DNA from 4 places in the Pseudomonas sp. Tn43 genome. Region 1 is predicted to be linked to each of the others. Evidence: predicted binding sites of a transcription regulator. Region 1 holds the regulator's gene; each other region holds the start of a gene.
What was found. Region 1 encodes sigma-54, which starts transcription at its own class of promoters, with help from an activator protein. Its sites were predicted from a motif close to ANTGGCATNNANNTTGCTNT; they were not measured.
Positions count from the first base shown of each region.

Region 2: the regulator sigma-54 is predicted to act here: its motif matches at 1,527-1,546, upstream of FHW68_RS20335 (pilin).
Region 3: the regulator sigma-54 is predicted to act here: its motif matches at 2,950-2,969, upstream of glnA (glutamate--ammonia ligase).
Region 4: the regulator sigma-54 is predicted to act here: its motif matches at 2,270-2,289, upstream of FHW68_RS04650 (CmpA/NrtA family ABC transporter substrate-binding protein).

Region 1 is NZ_JACHYG010000009.1:137,671-143,655, reverse strand. Features, by position in the region: gene FHW68_RS22060 (KpsF/GutQ family sugar-phosphate isomerase) at 1-534, shown strand, start outside; gene FHW68_RS22055 (HAD family hydrolase) at 534-1,058, shown strand; gene lptC (LPS export ABC transporter periplasmic protein LptC) at 1,066-1,638, shown strand; gene lptA (lipopolysaccharide transport periplasmic protein LptA) at 1,625-2,173, shown strand; gene lptB (LPS export ABC transporter ATP-binding protein) at 2,173-2,898, shown strand; gene FHW68_RS22035 (RNA polymerase factor sigma-54) at 3,085-4,578, shown strand; gene hpf (ribosome hibernation-promoting factor, HPF/YfiA family) at 4,658-4,966, shown strand; gene ptsN (PTS IIA-like nitrogen regulatory protein PtsN) at 4,979-5,443, shown strand; gene rapZ (RNase adapter RapZ) at 5,446-5,985, shown strand, end outside.
Region 2 is NZ_JACHYG010000008.1:38,664-44,648, forward strand. Features, by position in the region: gene FHW68_RS20325 (DUF2845 domain-containing protein) at 1-110, shown strand, start outside; gene FHW68_RS20330 (BON domain-containing protein) at 387-743, opposite strand; gene FHW68_RS20335 (pilin) at 1,058-1,480, opposite strand; gene pilB (type IV-A pilus assembly ATPase PilB) at 1,707-3,407, shown strand; gene FHW68_RS20345 (type II secretion system F family protein) at 3,410-4,627, shown strand; gene FHW68_RS20350 (A24 family peptidase) at 4,629-5,501, shown strand; gene coaE (dephospho-CoA kinase) at 5,498-5,985, shown strand, end outside.
Region 3 is NZ_JACHYG010000005.1:84,263-90,247, forward strand. Features, by position in the region: gene FHW68_RS14945 (DUF4124 domain-containing protein) at 1-307, opposite strand, end outside; gene FHW68_RS14950 (DUF4124 domain-containing protein) at 304-819, opposite strand; gene FHW68_RS14955 (cupin domain-containing protein) at 845-1,267, opposite strand; gene glnA (glutamate--ammonia ligase) at 1,447-2,853, opposite strand; gene thiI (tRNA uracil 4-sulfurtransferase ThiI) at 3,184-4,638, shown strand; gene typA (translational GTPase TypA) at 4,778-5,985, shown strand, end outside.
Region 4 is NZ_JACHYG010000002.1:65,267-71,251, reverse strand. Features, by position in the region: gene rlmKL (bifunctional 23S rRNA (guanine(2069)-N(7))-methyltransferase RlmK/23S rRNA (guanine(2445)-N(2))-methyltransferase RlmL) at 1-123, opposite strand, end outside; gene rmf (ribosome modulation factor) at 656-871, shown strand; gene FHW68_RS04655 (quinone-dependent dihydroorotate dehydrogenase) at 1,161-2,180, opposite strand; gene FHW68_RS04650 (CmpA/NrtA family ABC transporter substrate-binding protein) at 2,410-3,621, shown strand; gene FHW68_RS04645 (ANTAR domain-containing response regulator) at 3,637-4,212, shown strand; gene FHW68_RS04640 (NarK/NasA family nitrate transporter) at 4,572-5,783, shown strand; gene FHW68_RS04635 (bifunctional protein-serine/threonine kinase/phosphatase) at 5,791-5,985, shown strand, end outside.

The sequences.
Region 1 (5,985 bases):
GCCTGCCCGCTGAATCTGGCACCCACCTCGTCGACCACCGCCGCACTGGTCATGGGTGATGCTCTGGCCGTCGCCTTGCTTGAAGCGCGCGGCTTTACCGCTGAAGATTTCGCTTTTTCCCACCCGGGAGGTGCCCTCGGCCGCCGCTTGCTGCTGAAAGTGGAAAACGTGATGCATGCCGGCACCGAATTGCCGCAGGTGATGTGCGGCACGCTGCTCAAGGATGCCCTGATGGAAATGACCCGCAAGGGATTGGGCATGACCGTCATATTAAGCACCGATGGAAAGCTCGCCGGGATCTTCACCGACGGCGACCTGCGCCGCACGCTGGACCGCACCATCGATATCCACAGCACCACCATTGATGAAGTGATGACCGCCCACGGCAAGACCGCCCGCCCCGAGATGCTCGCCGCCGAGGCCCTGAAAATCATGGAAGACCACAAGATCAACGCACTGGTAGTGGTCGACGATGAAGATCGTCCGGTCGGCGCCTTGAACATGCACGATTTGCTGCGTGCGGGAGTAATGTAATGAGCACCGACCTGCTGCAACGTGGCAAACAGATCAAACTGGCGGTGTTCGACGTCGATGGCGTGCTGACCGACGGGCGCCTGTACTTCCTCGAAGACGGTAGCGAATTCAAGACGTTCAACACCCTCGACGGCCAGGGCATCAAGATGTTGATGGCCGCTGGTGTGCAGACCGCTATCATCAGTGGCCGCAAGACCCCCGTGGTTGAACGGCGCGCCAAGAACCTCGGCATTGCGCACCTTTATCAGGGCCGCGAAGACAAACTGGTGGTACTCGACGAACTGCTTGGCCAACTAAACCTGAGCTATGAACAAGTGGCCTACCTGGGCGACGACCTGCCGGACCTGCCGGTGATTCGCCGTGTCGGCCTTGGCATGGCGGTGGCCAGCGCCGCCAGTTTCGTGCGCGAACACGCCCACGGCATCACTCAGGCCCGCGGTGGCGAGGGTGCCGCTCGGGAGTTCTGCGAATTGATCCTGCGCGCCCAGGGCCACCTTGATGCGGCCAACGCCGCGTACCTGTGAGCCCATCATGCTGAGCAAAAAAATTCGTAACATCCTGGTGTTTGGTTGCATCGCTGCAATTTTTGCGGCGGTCGGCTACTGGAACATCAGCCCGGAACGCTTCCTCGACAAGCCAGTTGTGAAGGTCGATGAAAGCGCGATCGACTATTACGCCATCAACGCCCACAGCGTGCAGTACCTGCCAGACGGCAAACTGCAATACGAGATGACCTCGGACAAGGTCGAACACGTGAAAGCGAGCGAAGTCACGTTGCTGACCAATCCGGACCTGAACATGTTCCGGGGCACCGAATTCCCCTGGCACGTCCAGAGCGAGCGCGGCGAAGTCAACCCGGATGGCACTCAGGTCGAGCTGATTGACTCGGTACGCATTACGCGTTTCGACGAAAAAAACCGCAAAACCCTGATTACTACTACCCGTATGACAGTGTTCCCGCAGGAGCAATATGCGCAGACCGATCAACCCGTTAGAATCGACGGCGCTGGCGGTGTATCGACAGGCAACGGAATGAAAGCGTACTTGAAAGAAAGCAGGATACACCTGCTATCGAACGTAAGAGGACAGTATGAGGCTCGTTAAAACTCTCCCTATTTTGCTCAGTCTGGGCGCAGCACTGGGAAGCGTGAGCGCCTGGGCTCTGCCGAACGATCAAGAGCAGCCTATCCGCATTCAGGCCGACGATGCCCAACTGGACGACAAGAACGGCGTTGCCACCTACAAGGGCGATGTGATCATCACCCAGGGCTCGATGAAGGTCACCGGCAATACCGTGACCATCACCCGCACCCCGGCCGGCGACATCGACGTGGTGACCTCGGTGGGCAACCTCGCCTACTTCGAGCAACTGCAAACGGCGGGCGATACCAAGCCGGTCCAGGGTTACGGCGTAACGATCCAGTACCACGCCTCGCAAAACCGTGTCGTGCTGATCGATCGCGCCAAAGTCATCGATAAGGACAACAACGTCACCCAAGGCGAGAAAATCGTCTACGACACGGCCAAAAAGCTTGCAAGCGCCGGTCGCGCCACGGGTAACAAGGTCACCGAGGCACGTCCTCGCATCGACATGGTGATCCAGCCGAAGAAGAAAACCGACGAGCAAAAGGCCCAGTAATGGCAACTCTGAAAGCTCAGCATCTGGCCAAGAGCTACAAGAGCCGTCAGGTCGTGCGCGACGTCAGCCTGTCCATCGACAGCGGTCAGATCGTCGGCCTGCTTGGCCCTAACGGTGCCGGTAAAACCACCTGTTTCTACATGATTGTCGGCCTGGTACAGGCTGATCAGGGTCGCGTGTTGATCGACGACCTGGACGTCAGCCACCAGCCGATGCACGGTCGTGCGAAGGCGGGTATCGGCTATCTTCCTCAAGAAGCGTCGATCTTCCGCAAACTGTCGGTGGCCGACAACATCATGGCCATCCTCGAGACCCGCAAGGAACTCGACAAGGCCGGTCGTCGCCAAGAGCTGGAAAGCCTTATGCAGGAGTTCCACATTCATCACATCCGCGACAATCTCGGCATGAGCCTGTCCGGTGGCGAACGCCGCCGCGTGGAAATCGCCCGGGCACTGGCTACCAACCCGAAATTCATCCTCCTCGACGAACCCTTCGCCGGCGTGGACCCGATTTCGGTTGGCGATATCAAGCAAATCATCCACCACCTCAAGGCCAAAGGCATTGGCGTGCTGATCACGGACCACAACGTTCGTGAAACCCTGGATATCTGCGAAACCGCCTACATCGTCAACGATGGTCAATTGATCGCTGAAGGTGACTCCGCCACCATCCTCGCCAATGAACTGGTCAAGGAAGTGTATCTGGGCCACGAGTTCCGCCTGTAGGCACCTGAGCTGCCCCGGGTCGTCGAGGGAGCGCTCGCTTCAATAAAAAATCAATAACTTTTTATTGTTACAGCGCTCTAGGCAAACACTTCAGTTTCGGGCATATAATTTGCTTATGTTTGGCGCTTCGGCGCTCTGTAGTGGATGGCGCATGTGCGCCGGCGAATAAGGTGTTAAGCCCCTGCCATGAAACCATCGCTAGTCTTGAGAATGGGCCAGCAGCTGACGATGACACCGCAGCTGCAACAGGCCATCCGCCTGCTCCAATTGTCGACCCTGGACCTGCAACAGGAAATCCAGGAGGCCCTGGAGTCCAATCCGATGCTCGAACGCCAGGAAGAAGGCGACGACTTCGATAACGCCGATCCTTTGGCCGATAGCGCCGAACAGAAACCCAACCCCGATATTCAGGAGCCCTCTTACCAGGAAACCACCCCGACGGTGGACAACCTCGAGGAAGGCGACTGGAACGAACGAATCCCCAACGAATTGCCCGTCGACACAGCCTGGGAGGACGTCTACCAGACCAGCGCCAGCAGCCTGCCGAGCAATGATGACGACGAGTGGGATTTCACCACCCGCACATCGGCCGGTGAAAGCCTGCAAAGCCATTTGCTGTGGCAACTGAACCTGGCACCGATGTCCGACACCGATCGCCTGATCGCAGTGACCCTGATCGATTGCATCAACAATCAGGGTTACCTGGACGAAACCCTCGAGGAAATCCTCGAAGCCTTCGACCCGGAACTGGACATCGAACTGGACGAAATCGAAGCCGTCCTGCACCGCATCCAGCAATTCGAACCCGCCGGCATCGGCGCCCGCAACCTCGGCGAATGCCTGCTCCTGCAACTGCGCCAGTTGTCCGCCAAGACCCCTTGGCTGGCCGAAGCCAAGCGCCTGGTTACCGATTACATCGACCTGCTCGGCAGCCGCGATTACAGCCAGCTGATGCGTCGCATGAAGCTCAAGGAAGATGAACTGCGTCAGGTCATCGAATTGGTCCAGAGCCTCAACCCGCGGCCGGGTTCACAGATCGAGTCGACTGAAGCCGAATACGTTGTTCCCGACGTGATCGTGCGCAAGGACAACGAACGCTGGCTGGTGGAACTGAATCAGGAATCGGTACCACGCCTGCGGGTCAATGCCCAATACGCCGGTTTCGTGCGCCGCGCCGATACCAGCGCCGACAACACTTTCATGCGTAATCAGCTGCAGGAGGCTCGCTGGTTCATCAAGAGCCTGCAAAGCCGCAATGAAACCCTGATGAAAGTCGCCACCCAGATCGTCGAGCATCAACGCGGCTTTCTCGAGTACGGAGACGAAGCCATGAAGCCGTTGGTGCTGCATGACATCGCCGAAGCAGTCGGCATGCATGAATCGACGATTTCACGGGTGACCACGCAAAAATTCATGCATACCCCGCGGGGCATCTATGAATTGAAATACTTTTTCTCCAGCCACGTCAGCACCTCAGAAGGCGGTGAATGCTCGTCCACAGCCATCCGCGCGATCATCAAAAAACTGGTTGCTGCGGAAAATCAGAAAAAGCCGTTGAGTGACAGCAAGATCGCTGGTTTACTGGAGGCACAAGGCATTCAGGTAGCCCGTCGCACCGTCGCCAAGTACCGCGAATCCCTGGGGATCGCGCCTTCCAGCGAACGGAAGCGGTTGATGTAACCGCCGGGCTGGCCACAGCGTTCCAGTGGCAGGCATTTCTGCCTGCCGCTTTATGCACTGGCAACGAAGGAGAAGCTGTATGCAAGTCAACATCAGTGGACACCAACTGGAAGTGACCGAACCCCTGCGCACCTACATCGGCGAAAAACTCGACCGATTAGAGAGGCATTTCGACAAGATCACCAATGTGCAAGTCACGATGAACGTCGAAAAACTGCTGCAGAAAATCGAAGCCACGCTGCATATTCCCGGCGGAGAAGTGGTCGCCAATGCCGAGCATACGGACATGTATGCCGCCATCGACCTGCTGACCGACAAGCTGGATCGCCAACTCAAAAAGCATAAGGAAAAGACCCAGAGCCTCCTCCAGGGCGCGACCGGTCGTTAACACCCCCAATCCATGATCCGACTAGAAACCATCCTGACCCCCGGCCGTTCCCAAGTGAACGCGCCGGGTGGCAGTAAAAAGAAAGCCCTCGAGCAAATTGCCAACCTTATCCACCGCGAAGTACCGGATCTGGAAATGCAGGACGTCTTCGAGGCCCTGATTGCCCGTGAGAAACTCGGTTCTACCGGTTTCGGCAACGGCATCGCCATTCCCCATTGCCGGCTCAAAGGTTGCACCTCGCCAATCAGTGCGTTGCTGCACCTGGAAGCCCCTATCGATTTCGACGCCATCGACGGTGCCCCGGTTGACCTGCTGTTTGTGTTGCTGGTCCCCGAAGCCGCCACCGATGCCCACCTGGAATTGCTGCGCCAGATCGCCAGCATGCTCGATCGCAAGGAAGTGCGTGAAAAACTGCGCAGTGCCCCGAGCAACGAAGCCTTGTATCAGGTTGTCCTGGACGAGCAGAACGGTCACTAATCATGCGCCTGATCATCGTCAGCGGCCGTTCCGGCTCAGGTAAAAGTACCGCCCTCGACGTGCTCGAGGACAACGGCTATTACTGCATCGACAACTTGCCTGCCGGCTTGCTGCCGGAACTGGCCGAACGCGCGCTGATCCACACCGAACTGGCCCAACCGCTGGTGGCCGTGTCCATTGATGCACGCAACCTGCCAAGCCACCTGTCACGGTTCCCCGAATTGCTGGAAGAGGTCCGCAGCCGACATATCCAGTGCGATGTGCTGTATCTGGACGCCGACGAAGAAACCTTGCTCAAGCGCTTTTCGGAAACTCGCCGTCGTCACCCGCTGAGCAGCGCCAATCGTTCGCTGGCGGAGGCGATCCAGGATGAAAGCAATCTGCTGGGGCCTATCGCTGATCTGGCCGACCTCAAGGTCAACACCACCAATCTGAACCTGTATCAGCTACGCGATACCATCAAGTTGCGCCTGCTGAACCAGCCGGAGCCCGGCACTGCGTTCCTGGTGGAATCTTTCGGGTTCAAGCGTGGCATGCCGGTG
Region 2 (5,985 bases), on a different contig from region 1:
AAGAGTTTCAGGTCGAGGAATGGACCTACGGGCCCAATAGCGGGATGTACCAGTACCTGCGCTTTGAAGGCAACCGGTTGGTTCGAATCACCAGCAAGCGTGGGAATTAAACAATCGAGCTTGCCCCACTTCCCTAATGTAGGAGCCAGGCTTGCCGGCGAACCAGCCACCTCGGTCCATCAGGGATACCGCGTAATCGTTCTTCGCGGGCAAGCCTCGCTCCTACAAGTGATGCGTTGCTGCAAATAGGACAGGTCCCGACACGAATGCCGGGGCCTGTAATGGCCACATCCTTGTGGCCTTGCGCATGAACCGTCAAGTGGCGGCAGACGTATGACTCGGCCCGTCCACCGCACCTTCTCCCGGTCCAGGCGAGAAGCCTTGCCTTACTCGGATTTCAGGCCATCAGCGGAAACCGCTTTGACACCTTTGATTTTCTTGGCAATAGCCACGGCGGTTGTTTTCTGAGCATCAGTCAGAACAGTCATGGAAGACAGGGAAACAACGCCTTTGTTAGTTTCGACCTTGATGTCAGTGCCAGGAATGCCTTTTTCGGTCAGCAGATCGGCTTTGACTTTGGTCGTGATCCAGGTATCGGAAACATCCTCTTTCGCTTCAGTGACTTCACCGGCGGCCAGCATCAAGGGTGCCTGAGTCGCTTGGGTGGTCTGTGCAAATGCGGCGTTGGCCATGGTCAGGGTCAACGCGGTAGCAGTAGCGGCAGCGATAGCGAACTTCTTCATACAAGTAACTCCTGTATTTCTGGAAAGTCTGCTGCGTGTCTTGTCAGCAGGGTTACTGGAGAGAGTGCGAACGCTGTGCCAACTGTTCAATAAAAAATAAATGCTTATAAATCAATTAGTTAGTAACAACGGTAATTTTCGGAATCATGCAAATTGCATGACTGCGAAATTATCTACATGCAACATGCGGGTTTTAACGCAGGCTTAAGGCCATGAATTGTTGGGGGTTTCTCGATTATCTGAATCGCCCCAAAAACAGCGAACAAAAAAATGCCCCGCGTTGTTAAACGCGAGGCATTGACAAGATGAATGGATCAGCTGGCGGGAGTGGGAGGGCAACCTTTAGGAGCATATTCTGCATCGACTGTTGTGGCGCACGTCCAGCCACCGGCAAGTGTGCGTGAAAGCGTGACAGTTTTGCCGAGCACCGGCCCCGGTGCGTTGAGAATCGTGCAGCCAATAGTGCCCGCACCGGAAGAGGCGGTACCCGTTGCCGAAATCGTGCAATTACCCGTGGCGCTCGCCGCGCCGATCCCGGCGGGGGTGGCAATATCGGTGCCTTGATTGATGATGTCTTCAAAAGGCACCTTCAGTGCCGAGATTTCTGCAACCGCAGCGGTGACCTTCGCCCGCGCCTGGTACTTCGAATACTGCGGCAACGCAAACGTCGCCAGAATCCCGATGATCGCCACCACGATCAACAGTTCGATCAGGGTAAAACCATTTTGATTTTTCATAGACAGGCTCCATGCATGAGTCGGAATCTCATGATCTGAACAAGGTACAGCACAGGTCATGCCAAGCCGCGCGTGGCCCTGCCTGCTGGGCGAAAGATTGCGGTAAAGACCTTTCCTGGTCCACGGATCCGCACTATCTGACACTTTTTGTCACCACCCCCCAGCTGGTTTGGCTCCATTGCTTGACTAGGCTATAAGTCATTCACTGTCTGCGTCCGGAACCCCAATGAATGACATCGCCCTTAGCGGTCTGGCCAAGCAATTGGTATTGGCCGAGCTGATCACTGACCAAAGTGCGCAACAGGCGTATCAGCAAGCCCAACGCAATCGAATTTCGCTGGTCAGTTATCTGGTGCAAAACAAACTGCTGAAAAGCTGGCAGGTCGCCGAGGTGGCCTCCGAGCATTTCGGCATGGCCCTGCTGGACCTCAACTGCCTGGACAAGGACACCCAACCCCGAGGCCTGGTCAGTGAGAAGCTGATCCGTCAGCACCATGCCCTGCCCCTCTGGCGGCGTGGTAACAAGCTGTTCGTGGGAATCTCCGACCCGAGCAATCACCAGGCCATCAACGACATTCAGTTCAGCACCGGGCTGAGCACCGAAGCCATCCTGGTGGAAGAAGACAAGCTCAGCGACGCCATCGAAAAATTCTTCGACAACCACTCCACCGGCTTGGAAGACATGGCCGATGTCGACCTCGACGGGCTGGACATCGAATCGGTCGATGAGCAGAAACAAGACGTCCTTGTGGGGCAAGACGCCGATGACGCGCCGGTGGTGCGCTTCGTTCACAAGATGCTGCTCGACGCGATCAAGAGCGGTTCTTCCGATTTGCATTTCGAACCCTATGAAAAAATCTACCGCGTGCGGATGCGCACCGACGGCATGCTGCGGGAGGTCGCCAGGCCGCCGACACAACTGGCCAACCGCATTGCTTCGCGGTTGAAGGTCATGGCCAGTCTCGACATCTCCGAGCGGCGCAAACCCCAGGACGGGCGAATCAAGATGCGCCTGTCCAAAAGCAAGTCCATCGACTTTCGGGTCAACACCCTGCCGACCCTGTGGGGCGAGAAGGTAGTGATCCGGATCCTCGACCCGTCCAGTGCCCAAATGGGCATCGATGCCCTCGGTTACGAACCCGACCAGAAAGACCTGTATATCGCCGCGCTCAAGCAGCCACAGGGAATGATTCTGGTGACCGGCCCCACCGGCTCGGGCAAGACCGTATCGCTGTATACCGGGCTGAACATCCTCAACACCGTCGACATCAATATTTCCACTGCCGAAGACCCGGTTGAAATCAACATCGAAGGCATCAACCAGGTCAACGTCAATCCCAGACAAGGACTGGATTTCGCCCAGGCGCTGCGCTCGTTTCTGCGTCAGGACCCGGACGTGATCATGGTCGGTGAAATCCGTGATCTCGAAACCGCCGAAATCGCCATCAAGGCTGCCCAGACCGGGCACATGGTGCTTTCGACCCTGCACACCAACAGCGCCGCGCAAACCCTGACCCGCTTGCACAACATGGGGATTCAGGGGTTCAACATCGCGACGTCGGTCAGCCTGATCATCGCCCAGCGGCTGGCGCGCAAACTGTGCAGTCATTGCAAAAAGCCCATCGAGATTCCCCGTGAGGCATTGCTCAAGGAAGGCTTTCCCGAGGAACGCATCGGCTCGTTCACGATCTATGAACCGGTCGGTTGCGATCAGTGCAACAACGGCTACAAAGGGCGAGTAGGGATTTATGAAGTGGTAAAGAACACCCCTGACCTGCAACGGCTGATCATGGCCGAAGGCAATTCACTGGAAATCGACACCCAGATGCGTAAGGACGGATTCAACGACCTGCGTACTTCGGGCCTGCTCAAGGCCATGCAAGGCATCACCAGCCTTGAAGAAATCAACCGGGTCACGAAGGACTGAACATGGCGGTCAAAGCAGCGAAAATCAGCGTATATGCCTGGGAAGGCACCGACAAAAAAGGCGCAAGAATGACCGGCGAATTGACCGGCCAGAATCCCGCGCTGATCAAGGCTCAGTTACGCAAGCAAGGGATCAACCCGGGCAAGGTGCGGAAAAAAACCGCGTCCATTTTCAACGCCGGCAAACGCATCAAGGCTCTGGACATTGCCCTGTTTACCCGGCAGATGGCGACCATGATGAAAGCCGGCGTACCGTTGCTGCAATCGTTCGACATTATCAGCGAAGGCTTCGATAACCCGAACATGCGCAAGCTGGTGGACGAGGTGAAACAGGAAGTCGCGGCCGGCAACAGCTTCGCCGCGGCCCTGCGCAAAAAGCCCCAGTACTTCGATGAACTGTATTGCAACCTGGTGGATGCCGGCGAACAGGCCGGCGCTCTGGATACCCTGCTGGAACGGGTTGCGACCTACAAGGAAAAGAGCGAAAGCCTCAAGGCCAAGATCAAGAAAGCCATGACCTATCCGCTGGCGGTGGTGTTCGTCGCGATCATTGTGACCGGGATTCTGCTGGTCAAGGTTGTGCCGCAGTTCGAGTCGGTGTTCTCGGGGTTTGGCGCCGAACTGCCAGCGTTCACCGTGATGGTCATCGGCTTGTCGGAGTTCCTGCAGGCCTGGTGGTGGATGGTGCTGGGTATGTTGGGTGCGCTGATTTTCGGCATCCGCCATGCTTTCAAAAAGTCCCCGGGCTTTCGGGACCGAATGGACACCTGGCTGCTGAAACTGCCGTTGGTTGGCGCGCTCATGTACAAGTCCGCCGTGGCCCGTTACGCCCGCACCTTGTCGACGACGTTCGCCGCCGGCGTGCCACTGGTCGAGGCTCTGGATTCAGTGGCGGGCGCAACCGGCAACATTGTGTTCAAGCGAGCGGTGTTACGCATCCGACAGGACGTTTCAACCGGCATGCAGCTGAATTTTGCCATGCGCACCTCCGGCATCTTTCCGACCATGGCGATCCAGATGACGGCCATCGGCGAAGAGTCTGGCGCACTGGACGACATGCTCGACAAGGTCGCAAGCTTCTACGAGGACGAGGTGGATAACATGGTCGATAACCTGACCAGCCTGATGGAGCCTTTCATCATGGTGGTGCTGGGGGTTATCGTCGGCGGCCTGGTGGTTGCGATGTACCTGCCCATTTTCCAACTCGGCTCAGCGATCTGATATGTCCTTGAACGAATTTCTGAGTCTCGACCCGCTGGCTTTCACGATCACCGCATCGGTGATCGGTTTGCTGGTCGGCAGTTTCCTCAACGTGGTGGTCTGGCGCCTGCCGAAAATGCTTGAGCGTGAATGGCGCTTGCAGGCCCATGACGTCCTGGACTTGCCCCCCGAAGCCCCTGCCCCGACTTATAACCTGATACTGCCTCATTCCGAATGCCCCGACTGTGGCCATCGGATTCGAGCGTGGGAAAACATTCCGCTACTCAGCTATCTGTTTTTACGCGGGCGATGCTCGAACTGCGCCACGCCGATCAGCAAACGTTACCCGCTCACCGAACTGGCCTGCGGCGTGCTGTCGGCGTTCGTCGCCTGGCATTTCGGTTTCGGCTGGCAGGCCTGCATGGTGCTGATCCTGAGCTGGGGCCTGTTGGCGATGAGCCTGATCGACGCCGAGCATCAGCTGTTGCCGGACGTGCTGGTGCTGCCGTTGATATGGCTGGGGCTGATCGTCAATAGTTTCGGGCTCTTCGTTTCACTGCATGACGCGTTTTGGGGCGCGGTGGCCGGCTACATGGCGCTGTGGACGGTGTTCTGGCTGTTCAAGCTGATCACCGGCAAGGATGGCATCGGCTACGGTGACTTCAAGCTGTTGGCGATGCTTGGGGCCTGGGGCGGCTGGCAGATCCTGCCGCTGACCATCCTGCTGTCATCGCTGCTGGGCGCCATCATCGGGGTGGTTGTGCTGCGCCTGCGAGACGCGAAAACCTCGACGCCGCTGCCCTTTGGCCCCTATCTGGCCATTGCCGGCTGGATTGCCTTGCTCTGGGGTGGTCAAATAACCGGCTTCTATTGGCAGTTCATCGGTTTGAAATGAATACCCCTGTGAAAAAACCCTGGATTCTCGGCCTGACCGGCGGTATAGGCAGCGGCAAAAGCGCCGCCGCCCAGCACTTCATCGATCTGGGCGTGCACGTGGTGGACGCCGATCATGCGGCTCGCTGGGTGGTGGAGCCGGGGCGCCCGGCACTGGCGAAGATCGCCGAGCACTTTGGCCCCGGCGTGCTGCAAGCCGACGGCCAACTGGATCGCGCCGCGCTGCGCAAGCTGATCTTCGAAGTGCCAGAGGAACGCCGCTGGCTCGAAGCGCTGTTGCATCCGCTGATCGCCGAAGAAATCACTCAGCATCTGGCCAAGGCACAATCGCCTTACGCGATTCTGGTTTCGCCACTGCTGATCGAGTCCGGGCAGTACGCCATGACCCAACGGGTTTTGGTAATCGATGCTCCGGAACAGTTACAAATCGAACGCACCCTGCAGCGTGACCAGACCAGCGAACAGCAGGTCCAGGCGATCCTCAA
Region 3 (5,985 bases), on a different contig from region 1:
GGCCGGGTTCGCTGGTAACGCTGACAATCAATTCACCTGCCGTGCTACGGATCGTGGCATCCGGCTCCGGCACCAGCACGCGAAGCATGTCGTAATGAAACAGTGGCTTGGCTGGCGTGGCCGTCACTGGCGCGGCGCCGCTCGGGTTGGCCGACATCCGATTGCTGGTCGCCAGTGGTACGCGCTTGGCATTACGGTTGCCCGGCTGATCGGTGAAGACCCGATTGCCCTGAGCGTCGATGTAGGTGAAAACCTCGGCCATTGCCGACAGGCTGATCAGGCAGGCGACCAACAGCCAGCCCCTCAAGGCTTGTGCACCCGTTGTACGGTAAAGGTCACGGTGGGGCTCTGCTGCACGACGTTTTGCCCATCGATCACCTGAACCGCAAGGCGGTGTTCGCCACGGTCGATATTCACCAGTTGCAGAATCGGGACGTTGCTCGGTTGGCCGTAGGGTTGATCATCCAGTAACAGCCTCAATCGATGAGGGTCTTGCAGGCGTGGCTGGATCAATACACCGACAGTGAACGTGCCGTTGTTGGCGCGCAAGGCTTCTTCGGTCGGCAGGCCGGTCAGCTCCAGCACCGGATAGGCGCTGTCGGGTGGTTCGCGGCTGCCGGGTTGCGCAGGCGCTACAGGCTCGTTCGGTGGCGGCAGCTCGACGCTGTTGAGTGGCGGCAACTCCACGGGCTCAGCCTTTACGCTTTCCGGCGGCTGATCGCTGTAGGCGGTGTTGCCGTTGGCATCGATGTATTTGTAGATTTGGGCCATCACGGGAGCAATGCAGGACAATAGTAGAAGTAATAACAGTGGCCGCATTCGGATTCCCCGTGTCGGGCAGAGACTACTCCGCCAATGGAATACCCTCGCTCCCAGCATAGAACACAATAAGTTTTACCGGTGCATCGCCGGTAACTCCACGATGAGTGATATTGACCATTTCAGCCAGCGCTTCGCCCTGTTTGATACGCCGGGTCTGGCCGCTGTTCCGGTCTTCGACTGTTAGCTCGCCCGAGAGGATATAAGCCGCGTTGGGAATCGGATGGGTGTGCCAGGGAAGTTTGCTATTGGCAGGGATCGTGAGTTTGAGCACTGTCAGCTCAGGTGCGGTATCCGGGTAGCGAATGTAAGGTGTGCTATCCCACGACTGGCTGCTTTGAAGCAGGATTTCCCGTTCGATTTCTGTCGATGGGGGTGTTGTGGTGCAGCCTGAAAGGGCGAGGGCACCGAGAGCGGTCAGTAGCGTCTTGAGCGTGAAAGTAGTCATCATTCCATCCGTTGATTGCAGGTAGTGGACAGGCTACGAGCCATTCAAACGGGTTGATGCCGGACGATGCTGTGTGTGTCGGAGGAAATGTCCAATTTCATTGTCGGAAGTTGCCCATAAAAAAAGACCTCCCGAAGGAGGCCTCTTTTTGTCGCGCCGCGTAGCGCGGCGCTACCGGATCAGCAGCTGTAGTACAGCTCATATTCCAGTGGGTGTACGAAGGTACGAACCTTGATTTCTTCTTCGCTTTTCAGGGCGATGTAAGCGTCGATGAAGTCGTCGCTGAAAACGCCGCCTTTGGTCAGGAACGCACGACCTTTGTCCAGCTCTTCCAGGGCTTCTTTCAGGCTGCCGCAAACTTGTGGGATCTCTTTCGCCTCTTCAGGCGGCAGGTCGTACAGGTTTTTGTCAGCGGCGTCGCCTGGGTGGATCTTGTTCTGGATGCCGTCCAGGCCAGCCATCAACAGTGCAGCGAAGCCCAGGTATGGGTTAGCTGCCGGATCCGGGAAGCGAGCTTCGATACGGCGAGCGCGAGGGCTGGACACGTAAGGAATACGGATCGAAGCCGAACGGTTGCGAGCCGAGTAGGCCAGCATCACTGGTGCTTCGAAACCTGGGACCAGACGCTTGTAGGAGTTGGTCGACGGGTTGGTGAAGCCGTTCAGAGCCTTACCGTGCTTGATGATGCCGCCGATGAAGTACAGAGCGGTATCGGACAGGCCGGCATAGCCTTCGCCAGCGAAGGTATTCTTGCCATCTTTGGCGATGGACAGGTGAACGTGCATACCCGAACCGTTGTCGCCGTACAGAGGCTTAGGCATGAAGGTTGCGGTGCGGCCGTATGCGTCAGCCACGTTGTGTACGCAGTACTTCAGGGTCTGAACTTCGTCAGCCTTGGCCACCAGGGTGTTGAACTTCACGCCGATTTCGTTCTGACCGGCAGTCGCCACTTCGTGGTGGTGAACTTCGATGACCAGGCCCATTTCTTCCATGGCGTTGCACATGGAGGTACGGATTTCGTGGTCGTGGTCGAACGGCGGAACAGGGAAGTAGCCACCTTTGACGCCTGGACGGTGGCCTTTGTTGCCGCCTTCCACGTCCTGGTCGGACATCCACGAACCTTGTTCGGAGAAGATTTTGAACATCGAGCCTGAGATGTCGGACTTGAACTTCACTTCGTCGAAGATGAAGAATTCAGGCTCCGGACCCACGAATACAGTGTCACCGATACCGGTCGACTTCAGGTATTCCTCGGCACGCTTGGCGATCGCACGTGGGTCACGGTCGTAGCCTTGCATGGTCGAAGGCTCGATCACGTCGCAAACCAGGATCAGGGTCGGCTCTTCGGTGAACGGGTCGAGAACGGCAGTGCTGTCGTCCGGCATCAGGATCATGTCGGAAGCTTCGATGCCTTTCCAGCCAGCGATGGAGGAACCGTCGAACATTTTGCCTTCTTCGAAGAAAGCTTCATCCAGCCCATCGCGAGCCGGCATGGTCACGTGATGCTGAGTGCCTTTTGTGTCCGTGAAGCGCAGATCAATCCACTTGACGTCATGATCTTTGATGAGTTGAACCGACTTCGACATAGTGTCCTCCGGGTGGCTTCGGGCTTGGTAGTGGATGCCCTTAGAATGTGGGTGATGCCGGCGCGAATACTCTGCCAAGGCAACCTGCCTCACAAGGGAGCAAATTGCATGCCAGTGCCCCACCATGGGTTTTTTGCCCCAATATCACGCTTATAAAGATGCAAGGCCTCAAAAAGCGGCAAATCTCGCCCTGTAATGTAGCGTCGAAATCCATAAATGACCTGTTTTGGTGCGATCAAAACCTTCTGCACATTAACTGGTTAAACCTTGAGCAATTTCCGCTATAATCCGCGCCCCCCTTTTTCGGCAGGCCCTGCGCGCGCTGTTTCCATGAAATTAATCGTAAAAGTCTTCCCCGAGATCACCATCAAGAGCCGCCCGGTCCGGATGCGTTTCATCCGCCAGTTGGCCAAAAACATCCGTACCGTGCTCCGCGACCTGGACCCGGCCGTGGTGGTGAACGGTGTGTGGGACAACCTCGAGCTGGAAACCCGCGTCAGCGACCCCAAGGCCTTGAAGGAGATGGGCGAGCGCCTGAGCTGCATGCCGGGCATCGCGCATTTCTTGCAAATCGACGAGTACCCGCTAGGGGATTTCGACGACATCGTTGAAAAGTGCAAGCAGCACTACGGCGATGCGCTAGCCGGGAAAATTTTCTCGGTGCGTTGCAAGCGTGCCGGCAAGCACCCGTTCAGCTCGATCGATATCGAGAAATATGTCGGCAGCCAGTTGCGCCGTCAGTGCGGTGCCGCCGGAATCGACCTGAAAAAGCCTCAAATCGAAGTCCGCATCGAAGTTCGCGACCAACGGTTGTTTGTGATCCACAGCCAGCACAATGGCATCGGCGGTTATCCGCTGGGCGCGCTGGAGCAGACGCTGGTGCTGATGTCCGGTGGTTTCGATTCCACCGTCGCTGCCTACCAGATCATGCGCCGCGGCCTGATGGCCCATTTCTGCTTCTTCAATCTGGGCGGACGCGCCCATGAACTGGGCGTCATGGAAGTCGCGCATTTCATCTGGAAGAAGTACGGCAGCTCCCAACGCGTGTTATTTGTCAGTGTGCCGTTCGAGGAAGTGCTGGGAGAAATTCTCGGCAAAGTCGATAACAGTCATATGGGCGTAGTATTGAAGCGTATGATGTTGCGCGCTTCGTCCCAAATTGCCGATCGACTGCACATTGATGCGCTGGTGACCGGCGAGGCGATCTCCCAGGTATCGAGCCAGACATTGCCGAACCTGAGCGTGATCGACTGCGTGACCGACAAGCTGGTCTTGCGTCCGCTCATTGCCAGCCACAAGCAGGACATCATCGACCTGGCCAACGAGATTGGCACCGCCGATTTCGCCCGGCACATGCCGGAATACTGCGGCGTCATTTCGGTCAATCCGAAGACTGCAGCCAAGCGTCATCGCGTCGAGCATGAAGAGAAAGAATTCGATATGGCGGTACTCGAGCGTGCGCTCGAAAACGCCAAGCTGGTGCCGATCGATCGGGTGATCGATGAATTGGGCCAGGATTTGCAAATTGAAGAAGTCAGCGAAGCGCTGGCCGGTCAGATCATCATCGATATCCGTCACCCGGATGCCGCTGAGGACGACCCGCTGGAACTCGCTGGCATCGAGGTACAAACGATGCCGTTTTATGCACTGAACGCTCGTTTCAAGGAACTGGACCCTACTCGCCAGTACCTGCTTTATTGCGACAAAGGCGTGATGAGTCGCCTGCATGCCCACCATTTGCTCAGTGAGGGGCATGCCAATGTGCGCGTTTATCGACCGAGCTAAGTGCCCGGGGCTGTTTGCCTGTGGCTTGCGTCACCGGCCCCCCGACGCCGCCGTCAAGCTGTAACGGCAAGGCCTGACTCTACTGTAAATCGCTGCCAAGACTTGTCAGCGCACCGAATCCTCTGATCGAGATACACAAGTGATCGAAAATCTACGCAACATCGCCATCATTGCTCACGTTGACCATGGTAAAACCACCCTGGTAGACAAACTCCTGCGTCAATCCGGCACTCTGGAGCGCAACGAGCTCAACGACGAGCGCGTGATGGACTCCAACGACCAGGAAAAAGAGCGCGGTATTACCATTCTGGCGAAAAACACCGCCATCAACTGGAACGGCTACCACATCAACATCGTGGACACCCCGGGCCACGCCGACTTCGGCGGCGAAGTTGAACGCGTAATGTCGATGGTCGACTCCGTTCTGCTGCTGGTTGACGCTCAAGACGGCCCTATGCCGCAAACCCGTTTCGTGACCAAGAAGGCTTTCGAAGCCGGCCTGCGTCCAATCGTGTGCATCAACAAGGTTGACCGTCCAGGCGCGCGTCCGGACTGGGTTCTGGACCAGATCTTCGATCTGTTCGACAACTTGGGTGCCACCGAAGAACAGCTGGACTTCAAAGTCGTCTACGCCTCGGCCCTGAACGGTATTGCCGGTCTGGACCACACCGAAATGGCTGAAGACATGACCCCGCTGTACCAGTCGATCGTCGACAACGTACCGGCGCCGGCTGTTGACCGTGAAGGTCCGTTCCAGATGCAAATCTCCGCACTGGACTACAACAGCTTCCTGGGTGTTATCGGCGTTGGCCGTATCGCTCGTGGTCGCGTCAAGCCGAACACCCCGGTTGTCGCTATCGGTGCCGACGGCAAGAAGCGTAACGGTCGTATCCTGAAGCTGATGGGGCACCACGGTCTGCACCGTGTAGACGTTGAAGAAGCTGCTGCAGGCGACATCGTGTGCATCAGCGGTATGGACTCGCTGTTCATCTCCGACACCCTGTGCCACCCGGACACCGTTGAAGCGATGAAGCCGTTGACTGTCGACGAGCCAACCGTTTCCATGACCTTCCAGGTAAACGACTCGCCTTTCTGCGGTAAAGAAGGCAAGTTCGTGACTTCCCGCAACATCAAGGAACGTCTGGACAAAGAGCTGCTGTACAACGTTGCACTGCGCGTTGAAGAAGGCGACTCGGCTGACAAGTTCAAGGTTTCCGGCCGTGGCGAACTGCACCTCTCGGTACTGATCGAAACCATGCGTCGCGAAGGCTTCGAAATGGCTGTAGGCCGTCCGGAAGTGATCATCCGTCTGGTTGACGGCGTGAAGCACGAACCGTTCGAAAACGT
Region 4 (5,985 bases), on a different contig from region 1:
CATGCCGCGCACAGCCGAGGTGTGCTCGCGTGCTTCTTCAAGGCCAAGCCCGACGGCTTCCTCGATGAGCAAGCCTTCAAGGCCTTTGGGGCAAGTGAGGAAGAGTTCGAAACGATCGGACATTGGTAATTCCAGAGCCTTTGGCTAAGTGAATCGGCAACGCATTGCCGATCCGGTTTTCAGTCAGGCGCTTTTCTAACAGAGCGCCCGCGTGGCACGAAGGTGTGCCGTTCCCACCCTGACTGCTCGGGTTAAAAGAGCTTAGATGCCAGGACAGATATAAAAGTTGATGCAACAAAATGTCATAAGTCGACCCTTCGTCGAATAGTCCACAAGTGCAACGGGTGTCATTCTCGTTAAAGGCTTACCCCCACCCTCTAGCGCAGGGCCGATCATACCGGGGTTTGGCTCGTAACCACGGGACAAATATCGTGTTACTTATGGCCATAGCATCTTTATGGTTACGTTCTTATGACAAAACGGTCATTCCCTCGATGTGACGCATTGGTTAGAACTCAACTCAGGTTGACGTCGCAACGGCGTCAACACCTTGGCTCGCCACGCCGGCAGCGAGCCGCCAGCGGCAGAATTTTTCTGCCTGACCTCGATTGAGGTCAACGCGATAAATACAGTCAACAAGTGAGGGAAACACCCTATGAGAAGACTTAAGCGTGATCCGTTGGAAAGAGCATTTTTGCGCGGATATCAATATGGCGTTGGTGGTAAATCCCGTGAGCTTTGCCCTTTTACTCTACCGTCGGTACGCCAAGCCTGGATCAATGGCTGGCGCGAAGGACGCGGCGACAACTGGGACGGTATGACCGGCACTGCGGGAATCCACAGACTCAACGAACTTCACGCCGTCGGCTAATACAGGGCACACACTCCGACACGACAATCTGATTACGTAATGACTTAACCACGCACGTCCCATCCGGACGGCGGGCTTCGGCCCAGGGGCTCCTTCGAGGAGCCCTTTTTTATGCCAGCATTTTGCCGAAACACCCCCGTTGTAGCAGCTGCCGAGCCTGCGAGGCTGCGTTCGGCGGCGAAGCCGTCGTGAAATCAGACACTGCGGTATTACAGGTATACGGTGTATGCAGGGTTTACGACGGCTTCACCGCCGAACGCAGCCTCGCAGGCTCGGCAGCTGCTACAGGTCAGCGTAGGGCCGCGATGGCATCCACCGATTCACGAATCAACGCCGGGCCTTTATAGATGAAGCCGGAGTAGAGCTGCACCAAACTCGCACCCGCGGCGATTTTCTCAGCCGCGTGCTTGCCTTCGGTGATGCCGCCCACGGCGATGATCGGCAGGCGACCGGCCAGTTCCGCCGCCAGCACTTTAACGGTGTGCGTGCTTTTCTCGCGAACCGGCGCGCCGGACAACCCGCCCGCCTCGTCACCATGTTCCATGCCTTCGACACCAACGCGGCTCAGGGTGGTGTTGGTGGCAATCACTGCATCCATCCCGGTTTCGATCAACGCCTGGGCGACTTGAACGGTTTCTTCATCAGTCATGTCCGGCGCGATCTTGATCGCCAGCGGCACATGCTTGCCGTGGCGCAGGGCCAGTTCCGCCCGGCGGGTGGCCAGGTCGGCGAGCAATTGCTTGAGCGAATCGCCGAATTGCAGGCTGCGCAGGCCCGGGGTGTTTGGCGAACTGACGTTGACCGTCACATAGCTGGCGTGGGCATAGACCTTATCCAGGCAGATCAGATAGTCATCGACCGCACGTTCAACCGGTGTGTCGAAATTCTTGCCGATATTGATGCCCAGCACGCCTTTGTACTTGGCTGCCGCCACGCGAGCGAGCAAGTAATCGACACCAAGGTTGTTGAAGCCCATGCGGTTGATGATCGCTTCGGCGTCCGGCAAGCGGAAAATCCGTGGTTTCGGGTTGCCCGGTTGCGGACGCGGCGTGATGGTGCCGATTTCGACGAAACCGAAACCCAATTGGGCAAAACCATCGATCGCTGCGCCGTTTTTGTCCAGACCGGCCGCCAAACCCACCGGGTTCGGGAACTCCAGGCCCATGACCGTTACCGGCAGTTTCGCCGGTGCCTTGCACAGCAAGCCGTTAAGGCCCAAACGCCCGCCCGCGCCGATCAGGTCCAGGGACAGATCGTGGGAGGTTTCCGGGGAAAGTTTGAACAACAGCTGACGGGCCAGGGTGTACATGGGCAGGCTTGACTCGGTTGGCGATGAGAGGCGGCGATTATAGCCGCGCATCAGGGCTTCAGGCGAGGCGCGCAATAAAATCAGTCAGCGATGGCATATGCCTTGCACCATCACAAGCATCAGCACTCATGCCAGCGGCGGGATGAGTGGAAGGACAATGGCGTCGTCACCCGGCTTTGCCCACGCAAGGGCGTTGGGACGACGCTTTTTTTTGGAAGGTGCGAAATCGATGAACGAACCATCAGCCGGCCCACTGGCCTGGGTCAATGGCAGCGATGCCCCGGAAAAAACCGCAATCGACCTCGGCTTCATGGCCCTGAGCGACTGCGCCTCAGTGGTGGTCGCGGCCACTCAGGGCTTTGCCCAACCCTACGGCCTGACCCTGAACCTCAAGCGCCAATCATCCTGGGCCAACCTGCGGGATAAACTGGTCAGCGGCGAACTCGACGCCGCCCACAGCCTGTACGGGCTGATTTACGCCGTACACCTGGGCATCGGCGGCATCGCTTCCACTGACATGGCCGTGCTCATGGGCTTGAACCAGAACGGCCAGAGCATCAACCTTTCCCACGGCTTGCAGGCCCTGGGTGTGACCAGTCCTGAAGCACTCGATCGTCACGTGCACCAAAGTCGCCCAAAACTGACCTTCGCCCAGACATTTCCTACGGGCACCCACGCCATGTGGCTGTATTACTGGCTCGCGAGTCAGGGCATTCATCCGTTGCAGGATGTCGACAGCGTGGTGGTGCCGCCGCCGCAAATGGTCGCGCACCTGCAAGCCGGGCGCATCGACGGTTTCTGCGTCGGCGAGCCGTGGGCGGCCAGTGCGGTACAGCAGAATCTCGGGTTTACGATGGCCACCAGCCAGACCCTGTGGCCCGATCACCCGGAAAAGGTCCTCGGCTGCACCCGCGCCTTTGTCGAGCAATACCCCAATACCGCACGGGCGCTGGTGATGGCGATCCTCGAAGCCAGCCGATTCATCGAAACCAGCCAGGAAAATCGCCGCAGCACCGCGCAACTGTTGAGTGCGCCTGAATATCTGGATGCACCGCTGGACTGCATCGAACCACGGTTGCGCGGTGACTACGCCGATGGCCTGGGTAATCGCTGGCAAGACCCGCACGCCATGCGTTTTCACGGGGGTGGCGAGGTGAATTTTCCGTATCTGTCCGACGGCATGTGGTTCATGACCCAGTTCCGGCGCTGGGGTTTGTTGCGTGACGACCCCGATTACCTCGGCGTGGCCCGTCAGGTCCAGCAACTAGACTTATACGGTGAGGCCGCCACTGCTGTCGGTGTGCCTGTCCGGAGTCAGCCAATGCGCACCAGCCAATTGATCGACGGCAAAGTCTGGGACGGTTCGGACCCGGCCGGCTATGCCCGCAGCTTCACGCTGCACGCCATGAGCGACAGCGCTCCCCTTCTCGCCAGCCGCTGACAGGAGCCTGCGAATATGTTGCGTATCCTGCTGATCAATGACACTGCGAAAAAAGTCGGGCGCCTGAAGGCGGCTCTGACCGAAGCCGGGTTCGAGGTCATCGACGAGTCCGGCCTGACCATTGACCTGCCCGCGCGCGTCGAAACGGTGCGTCCGGACGTGATTTTGATCGATACCGAGTCACCGAGCCGCGATGTGATGGAGCAAGTGGTGCTGGTGACCCGTGACCAGCCACGGCCGATTGTGATGTTCACCGACGAGCATGACCCCGACGTGATGCGCCGGGCGATCAAGTCCGGCGTCAGTGCCTACATCGTCGAAGGCATTCACGCACAACGCTTGCAGCCGATTCTCGACGTGGCCATGGCGCGTTTTGAAAGCGACCAGGCCCTGCGTGCGCAATTGCACGCCCGCGACCAGCAACTGGCCGAGCGCAAGCGCATCGAACTGGCCAAGGGGCTGCTGATGAAGATGAAGGACTGCAACGAGGAAGAGGCCTACACGCTGATGCGCCGCCAGGCCATGAGCCGCCAGCAGAAGCTGATCCAGGTGGCGGAGCAGATCATTGCCATGAGCGAGTTGCTGGGCTGAAGCCTTGTGGTGCTTGTGATGACGCCTTCGCGGGCAAGCCTCGCTCCTGCAGGTTTTGTGTCGTTTACAACATCTGAATTCACCACAAAACCCGTAGGAGCGAGGCTTGCCCGCGAATGGCCACAACGCGATCTCACGTGTTGGCACAGTTCTCGCTAAGTAAATCCCTGCAAGGTAACCAACGGCGGTTGCCCCACCTACGACAAAGACGTCGCTCACCTCATTCGCCCCCCTGGCGGATCGGGTAGCGGCGTTTTTTCGTTTTGGCCCCAGAGACCGGGGCTGGTGGTGCGGCCTTAGCGGCGCCCACCTGCAAGCTCATGACTCCTTCTTGATACGCCTGACAGCTGAGGTGCGCGATGAATTCAAGCTTCTGGAAATCCGGCCATACCCCGACACTGTTCGCAGCCTTCCTCTATTTCGATCTGAGCTTCATGGTCTGGTACCTGCTCGGCCCTTTGGCGGTACAGATCGCCGCTGATTTGCACCTGACCACCCAGCAGCGCGGTCTGGTAGTGGCCACGCCGATTCTGGCCGGGGCCGTATTGCGCTTTGCGATGGGCCTGCTGGCCGATCGCCTGTCGCCCAAAACCGCCGGGATCATCGGCCAGGTGATCGTCATCTGCGCCCTGTTCGTCGCCTGGAAAGTCGGCATCCACAGTTATGAGCAAGCGCTGTTGCTGGGCCTGTTCCTCGGTATGGCCGGTGCGTCCTTCGCCGTCGCCCTGCCGCTGGCCTCGCAATGGTACCCGCCGCAGCACCAAGGCAAAGCCATGGGCATCGCCGGTGCCGGTAACTCGGGCACCGTGCTCGCTGCCTTGATTGCCCCGGTGCTGGCTGCCGCGTTTGGCTGGAGCAACGTGTTCGGCTTCGCCCTGATCCCGTTGGTCCTGACCTTGATCATCTTTGCCTGGGTGGCCAAAAATGCACCCGAGCGCCCGAAAGCCAAGTCTGTGTCCGACTACTTCAAGGCCTTGGGTGACCGCGACAGCTGGTGGTTCATGTTTTTCTACAGCGTGACCTTCGGCGGTTTCATCGGTCTGGCCAGTGCCCTGCCCGGCTACTTCAACGACCAATACGGCCTGAGCCCGGTGACCGCCGGCTACTACACCGCCGCTTGTGTGTTCGGTGGCAGCCTGATGCGTCCGCTGGGTGGCGCGCTGGCGGATCGCTTCGGCGGGATTCGCACCTTGCTGGCGATGTACACCGTGGCAGCGATCTGCATTGCAACGGTAGGTTTCAACCTGCCAAGTTCCTACGCCGCGCTGGCGCTTTTCGTGTGCACTATGCTCGGTTTGGGTGCAGGCAACGGTGCCGTGTTCCAGTTGGTCCCGCAGCGTTTTCGTCGGGAGATCGGTGTGATGACCGGGTTGATCGGCATGGCCGGCGGCATTGGCGGCTTCGCACTGGCAGCCGGGATGGGCGCGATCAAGCAAAGCACCGGCAGCTATCAACTGGCCTTGTGGTTGTTCGCCAGCCTTGGCGTGCTTGCCTGGTTCGGTCTGCACGGCGTGAAACGTCGCTGGAGAACCACGTGGGGTTCGGCAGCCGTCACCGCTGCACGGGTTTGAGGACTGAATGAGCCTGCAACTGAGTTTTGCCGAACACAGCGCCATCGGCCCCCGCGAGGAGAACCAGGACGCTGTGCGCCTGGTCACTCCGGCCCCGGCGCTGGCGGCGAGCAAGGGTTACTTGTTCGCCATCGCCGACGGCGTCAGCCAATGCGCCGATGGCGGGCTCGCGGCCCGCTCGACCTTGCAGGCCCTGGCGCTG